One region of the Candidatus Nitrospira allomarina genome, then DNA from elsewhere that is predicted to be linked to it. Evidence: riboswitches for the same ligand, from Rfam matches in the RefSeq annotation. Region 1 holds a riboswitch; each other region holds the start of a gene.
The links. Region 1 has a riboswitch for cyclic di-GMP ahead of PP769_RS15790 (sigma-70 family RNA polymerase sigma factor). Riboswitches for the same ligand answer to the same signal wherever they lie in the genome.
Positions count from the first base shown of each region.

Region 1 (3,130 bases):
ATCTCACTCAGCAATTGGAGGAATCAGGTGGAACGGACGCTGGAGCCCTTCGTCGATTAGTAGAGTTTCATAAAGACACCGCCTTTCCCGTTGCCACCTTTGTGCTGGGGTTATTGGGCGTCCCGGTGGGGATTGTGTCGAAGCGGTCCGGGAAAGCCGGAGGGTTTGCGATTGGGGTTGGCGTGGTTATCGGATTTTATTTATTAAATGTGTTGGGAGAGTTTCTCGTGACGACTTTGGTGATCTCTCCGTTTTTTGGTGCGTGGATGCCTAACATTATCCTAGCCTGCTTCACAGGATTCCTGCTATTTCAAGCTGGAAAACAATGATCCAGAATCCTTTCAAGCAAGTTAGATCATGAAAAAAATTTCTTGGTATGTGTTTGGGAAGTTCAGCCGCGTCTTCCTAATGTGTCTTGTGACCGTGCTGACGATTTATCTGGTTGTGGATTTTTTTGAAAAATTGAGAAAGTTTTTGAAATATGATGCAGACCTAACCGTTATTTTCAGCTTTTTTGTCTATCGAATTCCCGAAATTGCTTTTCTCTTAGCCCCGCTGGCGGCTCTAATGGCGTCAATTTTGACGGTTTGTGGGCTTAATCGGACTCGTGAAATCACGGCGATGCGCAGTTGTGGGTTAAGTTTTTATCAAATTGCCATTCCCTTTTTTATCTTTGGCGGGCTTGTGAGTGTCGTGGGTCTGAGTTTAACGGCCGTGTTGATTCCTCTGGCCAATATTAAAGCTGAATTTGTTCAATCGGTCTTAATCCAAAATAAACCAGAACCCCTTTTACTTACTCCAGAACGTCTGTGGCTTCGGGTGGGACGCAATCACCTTATGCGGATTGATTCAGTGACAGAAGATGGGTTTCGGTTGAATGGTATTCACCAGTACACGCTTGACGATCGCTTCAGTCTCAAAGGCATTCTTGAAGGGAAATGGGCAACATTTGTTGGTGAGGAATGGATAATGGAGCATGCAATTGAGCGAACATTTCAGGATGAAGAACGTATGCAAGTGAATAGTCTGCCACGGCAGTCGTTGCCTCTCTCTCTCACGGCTGATGATTTTCAGAATTGGCTAGCTCAGTCTCCAGAGCATATGTCCTTGTATCAATTGCATGACTATATTCAAAGGTTGATAGAAGATGGTCATAGTCCTCATCGTTTTTTAACTGATTATTGGTCTCGAATTGCATACTCTCTCGTTCCTCTGGTGATGATACTGTTAGGGATCTCGGTGAGTCTCCGCGGAAGTGGTGTGCGTGAGGTTGGAATAGCAAAAGGGCTTGGGCAAACTCTGGCAATTGGGTTTTTTTTCTGGGCTGCACATTCGGTCGGCATTGTCTTAGGACGAAATGGAGCGGTATTACCGATCATTGGCAGTTGGATTGCCACAGCCATGTTTTTGATCATCGGGATTAATCTTTTTTTAAGGCTAAAATGAGGGTTCCACGATTGTCATGAAGAGCATTGGAAAGAATGTGTGATTGGGCTTTTGATCATCCGTTCCTATTCACCATTCGTGTTGGTCTTTGATGCTGTGCGATGTATGAACTTGTCAAGTTTTCTCATAAACACGCAAGGGATTTTCTTAATTCCCCCTGACTCGGATCCGATAACATTTCCATAGAGATAGAGGTCGATGAATAGGAGAGAAACCGGGGATCCAAGGCAGACCGCTAATCGGGGAACCTCAAAAACCCATCACTTATATGAGGTTGTAATTATCGAATAACGAATTCAACAGGTGACAAGGGCAAACTATCCGTGAGGGTAGGGCGCAAAGCCAAGAAACCCTGAGAACGTTGGTGTTTCAGGGTTCGTCTGGTTACCGAACTGTGTTGGTGGATCCATGCGTTCGTTCATGCGCCCATTCCCTGGAATTGGGCGCTTTTTTTGGTCACCCTGGAAAGGCCAAAACATGAACGAAGACGCACAATCTTTCACAAAGACAGCAGTTGGTATTAAAGAACTCGGCTCGTCTCACCTCGGTTCGGTTAGTCCGAAAAATGCAGAACATACGGAAGCACAGGTCCAGCTCGATCAGGAACATGTTACCCGGATTTTATTAGAGTTTCTCCCGACGATTCGTCGGATGGCTGGAATTATGGCATTCAGGAATCCCTTTTCCCTGGATGTCGAGGATTTGACCAGCGCAGGGGCTATGGGGCTGTTGTCGGCGTTGAAGCGCTATGATCCAACACGCGATATTAAATTTCGCACATTTGCCGAATATCGCATTCGTGGGATGATGTTAGATGAAATTCGGTCGATGGATTGGGTTCCTCGGTCTGTGCGATCTCGCCGAGATCAAGTGCGACAAAAAGTTGAAGAGCATCTTCAGAAAAATGGGATGCCACCGACCACACAGGAATTGGCCACCCTGTTGGGCGTACCCATTGAAGAAGTAGAAGGAGTGGGCGGGTGTGATCCTCGTTTAATTAGTCTGGATGAGCCGGTTGGGCAGGGAGAAGATGAATGTACCCTCCGTGATGTTTTGCCGGATGTTAACCATCTGGACCCTTTTGTGGCTTGTGCGGATGCAGAAATGAAAGCGGCATTGTCAGCGGCCCTACAGACATTATCGGCCCGCCAGCAAGAGGTGCTTCAATCGTATTATCATGCCGGATTGACGATGAAAGAAATTGGGCGGCAAATGGGTCTGACCGAGTCTGGGGTCTGTCGGGTGCATTCCGGTGCCATTCGACACCTCCGCATAGAGTTGAAACGTATTGAGGATGGGGAATCCCGGGCGCCTCGACCCAGGAATTTGCGAAAAACGCCTGTTGTTCGCGACTAATTAAATGGTGTGCTTATTAAAGAATTCGTGTCCGCCAATTTTTGCCACTTTACGGTTGACCTGAGCCCACCGGGGAGTCTGGACCAGTTGGGGATTATAAAACAGTACAGCCCCATCCACCACCTTTCGCCCGTCTTGTACAAGCATCCAGGCTAATAAACTATCTTGCATGATTCGATTGGTTTGATCGAATTGCACTTCCTCTGGATTTCGTCCCATCCATGGTTCAAACTGTTTGGCCCGAAGAACCGTGCCCTTGACCGTGCCATCGCTGTGGTATTTGAGAGCCATTCGGTTCCGAATCACGGCCGCGACAGCTAACTTTCCA
Region 1 covers NZ_CP116967.1:3,554,783-3,557,912, reverse strand. The annotation lists gene PP769_RS15800 (LptF/LptG family permease) at 1-329, shown strand, start outside; gene lptG (LPS export ABC transporter permease LptG) at 358-1,446, shown strand; cyclic di-GMP riboswitch class I at 1,748-1,838, shown strand; gene PP769_RS15790 (sigma-70 family RNA polymerase sigma factor) at 1,924-2,802, shown strand; gene PP769_RS15785 (cell wall hydrolase) at 2,803-3,130, opposite strand, start outside.

Region 2 (3,130 bases), 710 kb from region 1:
GGGGGCGCGGCACGAATGAAAATACTAATGGGTGGTTGCCGGATTTTTTCTTAAGGGGGGAAGTAATTTTCCGTGCTATATTCGTGTGCGGTGGCCGTTTGGATGTCCTAACTGTTATTACCCGCCATCTGTGCAGGGACATTCGGTTCTTGACCCCGATTGAAGTCCTTTCTGATATTCCGGACCGGACACCTCATTTTTGAATTTCCCGAAATGCCCATCCGCGACGGCCTACAGTTTTGTTTCTTGACACCCCTAATTTCTCGGATAATTTTTACTCATGCCCGCCATCCAGGGAATGGTGAAGGGTGTGAGAGTCATCTCGTTCGTCTTTGTCTTTTAACATTTCGAGAGTCTTTGCCAGGACCTGCCTGAGAACCCTTCGTGAAATGGGCCTGAACGGTTCTGTTTCCCGTGAGTGTTAATGAACATGTTGCAGTCCCGGTACAGCTGCCGGACCATCCTGAAAATGTCCAACCATTTCTTGGGTTAGGGGTCAAGGTCACGACAGTTTGATTTGGGTAGTTGGTTGAGCAACTTCGTCGTGGGCAATTAATTCCGTCAGGAGTCGAAAGGACGGATCCACTACCGCTGACGAACACTTCCAGTTGGGCCATTACCTGGGGAGTAGTGAACTGCAGGGGGGCCGACCATGCGGATACATTGCCGTTGGCATCCCGAGCCCTCACGGTATAGAAATAGGAAATACCCGGACTGATGGTTTTATCCACAAAGCCAGTGGTGGTGGGTTGCCCGATGACTACATTATTCCGAGCCACATCATATCCCGTCACGCCGACATTATCAGTTGAAGCTGTCCATGAAAAGGCCACTTGGGTGCCTGATGTTGAAGTCAACGTGAGGTTTTGGGGTACCGACGGCGAGATCATATCTTGTGGTGGGACGAGTGGGACCGATACGGAAAGTGGACTTGACGATGCGGATACATTCCCGCCGGCATCCCGGGCTTTGACGGTATAGAGGTAAGTCATGCCCGGACTAATCGTTTTATCCACAAAGGCATTGGTGGTAGATTGCCCGATGGTCACATTGTTCCGGGCCACATCATATCCGGTTACGCCGACATTGTCGGTTGAAGCTGTCCATGAAAAGGCCACTTGGGTGCCTGATGTTGAAGTCAACGTGAGATTTCCAGGGGTTGTCGGTGTAATGATATCGGGAATTTTCACACTCACTTCTTCCGAGGGTAGACTTTCGTTGTTTGTCTGATCATATGCCGTGACTGTAAAATAATAGGTCATTCCCTGCGACAAGTTCTGAAAAACAAAGGAAGGGTTGAGTCCGATATTTTTTGTGGTGTTATAGGACCCCTGGGATGTTCCCATGTACACATTGTATCCCTTTAAATCCGGTTCCGGACTTGCGTCCCAGGTTAGTTGGACCGAAGATGCTGAGAAGGCCGGGCTGCTGAATAATCCGATGAACAGGAATGCAAGGCCTGCAACAGTTCTGGTGGCGAAATTCCAGGGGATCATAGGGCGGACCATAGTCGACTCCTTGTGGTATTCGGACCGAAGTCCTCATCCTCTCCTCCCCCTGCGAATGACGCCTTCCCTCGGTGGCCGGACGATCAGGCTTGGGGACCTGACTCCTGGTTTTGCGACCCTACTTCACAATAGGTGTGCCGTTTCGGGAAGAGGATTTCATGAATTGGCGGACTTTCTTTTGCCGTCTGTTGCTCTGGTTTGTACCCTAGACCTCCAAACGGTCTGCCGAACTATATCGGACCTGTAAAGAAAAACTTTAGGGGTAGCAGCGATAGGGAAGTACAAAAAACTTTTGAGAGAAAAATCTTTAAACCAACTGGAGGAAATTGTGTTTGATGCAAAAATATGAAGCTCTGTGAATGAAGGTGCGATCTCCAGAAGAAAATTGCCTTTTTTTTTCTTTCGGCTGCTAGAGAAATGTTGGATCCCCCAGGGAGAGAATTTCTCCTTCATACCTTCTGGTGGCAATCAGGTATCTCTATTGGCAAAGGAGGAAATACACTCGCACCAATGTTTGCATCCGGGCATCCTATCAAAGGAAAAGGCAGGCCTAGGTGATCGCTCTCTGCTAAATACCGGAATGAGTGCTACGGTTGAGGGAGGATGGATTCCCAATTTTCCATGTCGTGTTTCAAAGAGTAGAAAAAACTTCCGATATCCTCGAATTGGCCGCGTTTGACCTTCAAGGTAGGATAAGAAATCAGCAAAATTCGAGGTAGTCGGGGCAAGGGAGAGAATTTGTGAAGAATGGGCGGGAGGTTTTTTCAGATAAGGTGGGGGTAAGCCTGCTTGGTGTTTGTGAGAGGGTCTAACCTGCTGGTTTGTCCGTACGGCAGTTGCCTTCCGGTTATGATTGACCCGTCGTCTGAGGTTAAGGTCTCGCCTCGTCCTCCCGTGTGGTAATTTTTCAGACGTCCCTTCTTCAGGTTAGGTCCGGGGCCTTATGTCGTTACCATTCTTGTGTTTGTAATATTAGTGCTACTGAATTTCCCAGTCTGTGGAAGTGGCTCCGGGAAAGCCCGTGGATGTGATGGTCAAACCGTTCATCAGCCAAACCGCCACTCCTCCATTGCTGCGATTGCGCCAGATAATATCGGCTTTTCCGTCACCATTCACATCGTTTGCTCCCGACATCTGCCATGTCCGCGACACTGTCCCAGGAAAGCCGGAAGCGGCTATCGCCGTTCCATTCATGAGCCATATGGCGGTATTGCCGTCTGTAGCGTTGCGCCAGACGAGGTCAGCTTTGCCATCGCCATTGGCATCTCCAAGGGCTTGAATTTCCCAAACTGTCGGGGCGCTCCCTGGAAAGCCGGTGGACGTGATGGTCAAGCCGTTCATTAGCCAGATGGCCACTGTGCTGCTGGTGTCATGACGCCAAATGACATCGGCTTTCCCATCCCCATTCACATCGCCCACGCCCGCGATCTGCCACCCTAACGATACACCCGCCGGAAAACCTGTGGAAACAATCGCCGTTCCATTCATGAGCCATATGGCGGTGTGGCCATCAGTGGTGTTGCGCCAGAGGAGGTCGGCTTTGCCGTCACCGTCCATATCCTCGATGGCTTGGATATCCCAACTCGTGGCGACAGCGCCGAGAAAGCCTGTGGAAGTGATGG
Region 2 covers NZ_CP116967.1:4,263,315-4,266,444, reverse strand. The annotation lists gene PP769_RS18595 (fibronectin type III domain-containing protein) at 318-1,508, opposite strand; cyclic di-GMP riboswitch class I at 1,576-1,657, opposite strand; gene PP769_RS18590 (Ig-like domain-containing protein) at 2,487-3,130, opposite strand, start outside.
Region 2: it holds a riboswitch for cyclic di-GMP, as region 1 does, so the genes downstream of both, PP769_RS18595 (fibronectin type III domain-containing protein) here and PP769_RS15790 (sigma-70 family RNA polymerase sigma factor) in region 1, are expected to answer to the same signal.

Region 3 (3,130 bases), 1.1 Mb from region 1:
GAGTTTGACCCGTTCCATGTCATCGAGCAGGTTCAGCATGGCATCATTCTGTTGTTTTAACTCCACTGTCTGCGTCTCAAATTGCTTTTCCAGATCATCCTTTAATGATCGAAGCTTTTGGCTTGAGGAGAGATTTCTTAAAACCATGAACCCGGTAACCCACACGCCCAAAATAGATAGTAACCGGTTTACCAGGGCGTAATTCTCCTCAAGACCGGGAGGAGATGTCCAAAACCCCGCAATAATTAAGACGGTCGACACCCATATGGAGCCCATAGTAAAAAGCTTATGGTGGCTCGGTAAGGTAGCCAGCACGACCAGAACGTAGAGCACACCCTCGGCAATTCCCAGATGCGTCATTGAATCCAAACAGAAGAAAGCGAAAGCCATTAGGGCGATAAACACTATTTGAAGATTGAGATTTAGTAAAAGAGACGTATGTTTAATGACATTCATACAAATGGTCCCCGTATTGCCAGCTTAGTCATACAAGGAAAAGTTTTAGGTCAATAAAGAAATGTTGGGATAGGGTTGCGGCTGGTGTGTGGCGAGTGAAAGCCTGTTGATTTCCTTTTTCAGTTCAAGCATACGAAGTTCTTGATCGCACAAATGCAGGTTAAGTCGGCGCAATTGATTGTTGGCTTTCTGAAGGTGTTCGCTTTGAGATCGGGTGACAGCTTCGATGGTTTTATGTGTCTGGATTTCCTTTTTCATTAAAAGATTGGATTCTTGTAAAAGAAACGAATTTGGCAGTTTGCTCGCCTTATAAACCAGTGGCCATAAAGCAATCGCCGTAATTACCGAAATGACGGCAGTAAAAAGTTTGCCTAATCCTTCCGGATAATAATCGGGTTTCCATATGGTCCATATGTTGAACATATGTGTCATGCCACAGGCTAAGATGAACGCACAAAACAAAAAGATAATAGGTTTGAAGGGCAATTTCCCTCCTATCTTTGTGAAATACCAGAGTGCCAGGGGAATTGAACAATAGGAAAGCGCAATGAGACTGTCTGAAATGACATGTAACCACAACAGCGAGGAATCCCAAAGAAAACACATCCCATGCGGCATAAAATTGTTCAACGGTTCAAGAAATGGCGACATCCGGGCTGCCCTCCAGATTTTTTCCAGTGGATCTATTGGATTGACAAAAACGAAGTTGTGTTTTGTGGAGTCCGTTTCTCTTTCAATATAATTCAGGATTATTGTTAATGCCAGAGGAGGTGCGGACGTGTAAGTGCAGTGCGATTCCAATACGTCGGTGATGTCCTCGTGAAAAACAAGGCACAATTTGCCGAGCTGAAAACTCAGCCTCATTTTCAAAAGGACCCTCGATCTTTATGTGCGACTTGAGAACGTGTCTCCTCCTCTCCATGACGCCACAACTCCTATGTCGCAGGCCAATGTTGAGGTTAAGGTTTGGGGTCATGGGCCGATAAGGAATGATAAAGTGAAAATCGCAAACCACCCGTGAGGTTGGGACGCAAAGCCTAGGGACCTTTTCTCTCTGACAGTTAGGAAGGTTCGCCCGGTTGCCACTTTACACGAATCCGCTTGGGTAGATTTGCGCCAATCTTTGCAGGAAGATGGCGTTTTTTTTGTCATGGTTGTGTCACAGTCTGACGGGAGCCGGGTATGAGTACAGGAAACGATGGTGCGTTCCGCTCACGGATGATCAGAAAAGCGCCCGTTCCCTCAGAATGGATAACATCGCGAAGGAGGATAGTTGTCAATGGTAAAACATTCGGTCCCTGGGGTAATTTTGATCGCTGAAGACAACATCGACGATTGTGTCATCGCCTGTCGAGCGTGGGAGGAAAGTGGAATAAAGTGTGATATTCGACTGGTTCACAATGGTAGAGAGGTGTTGGATTTCCTGTACCGTCGCCGAAAATTTCGGAATCTCCAGATCACTCAGAATCCTGATTTGATCATCCTGGATTTGAATATGCCTCGGATGGATGGACGACAGGTCCTTCTGGAACTGCGTGCAGATCACCGCTTATGCAGTATTCCCGTCGTCGTGTTTTCCGATTCCAAGATGCCGAAGGATATGGCCGAGTCCGAAACGATTGGAGCCCTTGAATATATTTCCAAACCGGAAAGTTTTTCCGAATATGTGGAGATCCTAAAACATTTAGGCCAATTTATTTTGAAAAACCCCGGGAGACTGGTCTATGCGGGCTGTTGAGGGTGTCCAGGGGGATGTTCCTCTTAAAATTCTGCTGGTGGAGGATGATGAGGATGATGCCATTATCACGCGCAGTCTTCTGCAATTTAGCTCCGGCCCTCCTCTCATAGTGGATTGGGCTCCATCGTATGAGGCCGGGTGCGCCTCCCTCGAACAGCAACAGCATCATATCGGGTTGATCGATTACAACCTCGGATTGAAAAACGGGATTGATTTAGTCAAAGAAATACAGGCAAAAGGCTGCCATATGCCGATCATTATGCTGACAGGCCAAGGGAATGAATCGCTGGTGGTCGAGGCAATTAAGTCCGGTGCCATAGACTATATCCCTAAACATATTCTTTCAACCGAAAATCTAGAACGGGCTATTTGTCACGGATTGGAAAATTCCAAACTGACCAATGAATTGAAATTAAGGCAGAGCCAGCTTGAACTATCCAATAGGGAACTCGAAAAGAGAAATGCCGAGATCCGGCGGTTTTATCATCTATTAGCTCATGAGTTGAAAACACCGCTCACGGCTGCATGGGAATTCGTCAATATTCTTCTAGAACAGATTCCCGGATCCTTGAATACATCTCAAAATGAATATCTCACCGTCATCCAGGAATGTTGCGCCCATTTAGATCGCAATATTAATGATCTTTATGATATTACGCGTCTAGAGACGGGAAAGTTACGGATACATATTCAGCCGTGCATCCTGGAGCCGATAATTACCGATGTCGTAACCTGTCTCGGTCCAAAGGCGAAATCTAAAAATATCCGGTTGTCCGCTCATTTCGATTCCTCTCTTTCCACTGTGAAGATAGATTCACAGCGAATTAAACAAGTATTACTCAATTTAGTCGGCAATGCTCTGAAGTTTACTCCCACGGGAGGAGAGGTGACTGTGACAGCTTCTGCGGATCGCCGTTGTCCTGAGAGAGTCCGGGT
Region 3 covers NZ_CP116967.1:2,462,114-2,465,243, forward strand. The annotation lists gene PP769_RS10925 (PAS domain S-box protein) at 1-456, opposite strand, end outside; gene PP769_RS10930 (hypothetical protein) at 502-1,107, opposite strand; cyclic di-GMP riboswitch class I at 1,452-1,543, shown strand; gene PP769_RS10935 (response regulator) at 1,736-2,194, shown strand; gene PP769_RS10940 (hybrid sensor histidine kinase/response regulator) at 2,181-3,130, shown strand, end outside.
Region 3: it holds a riboswitch for cyclic di-GMP, as region 1 does, so the genes downstream of both, PP769_RS10935 (response regulator) here and PP769_RS15790 (sigma-70 family RNA polymerase sigma factor) in region 1, are expected to answer to the same signal.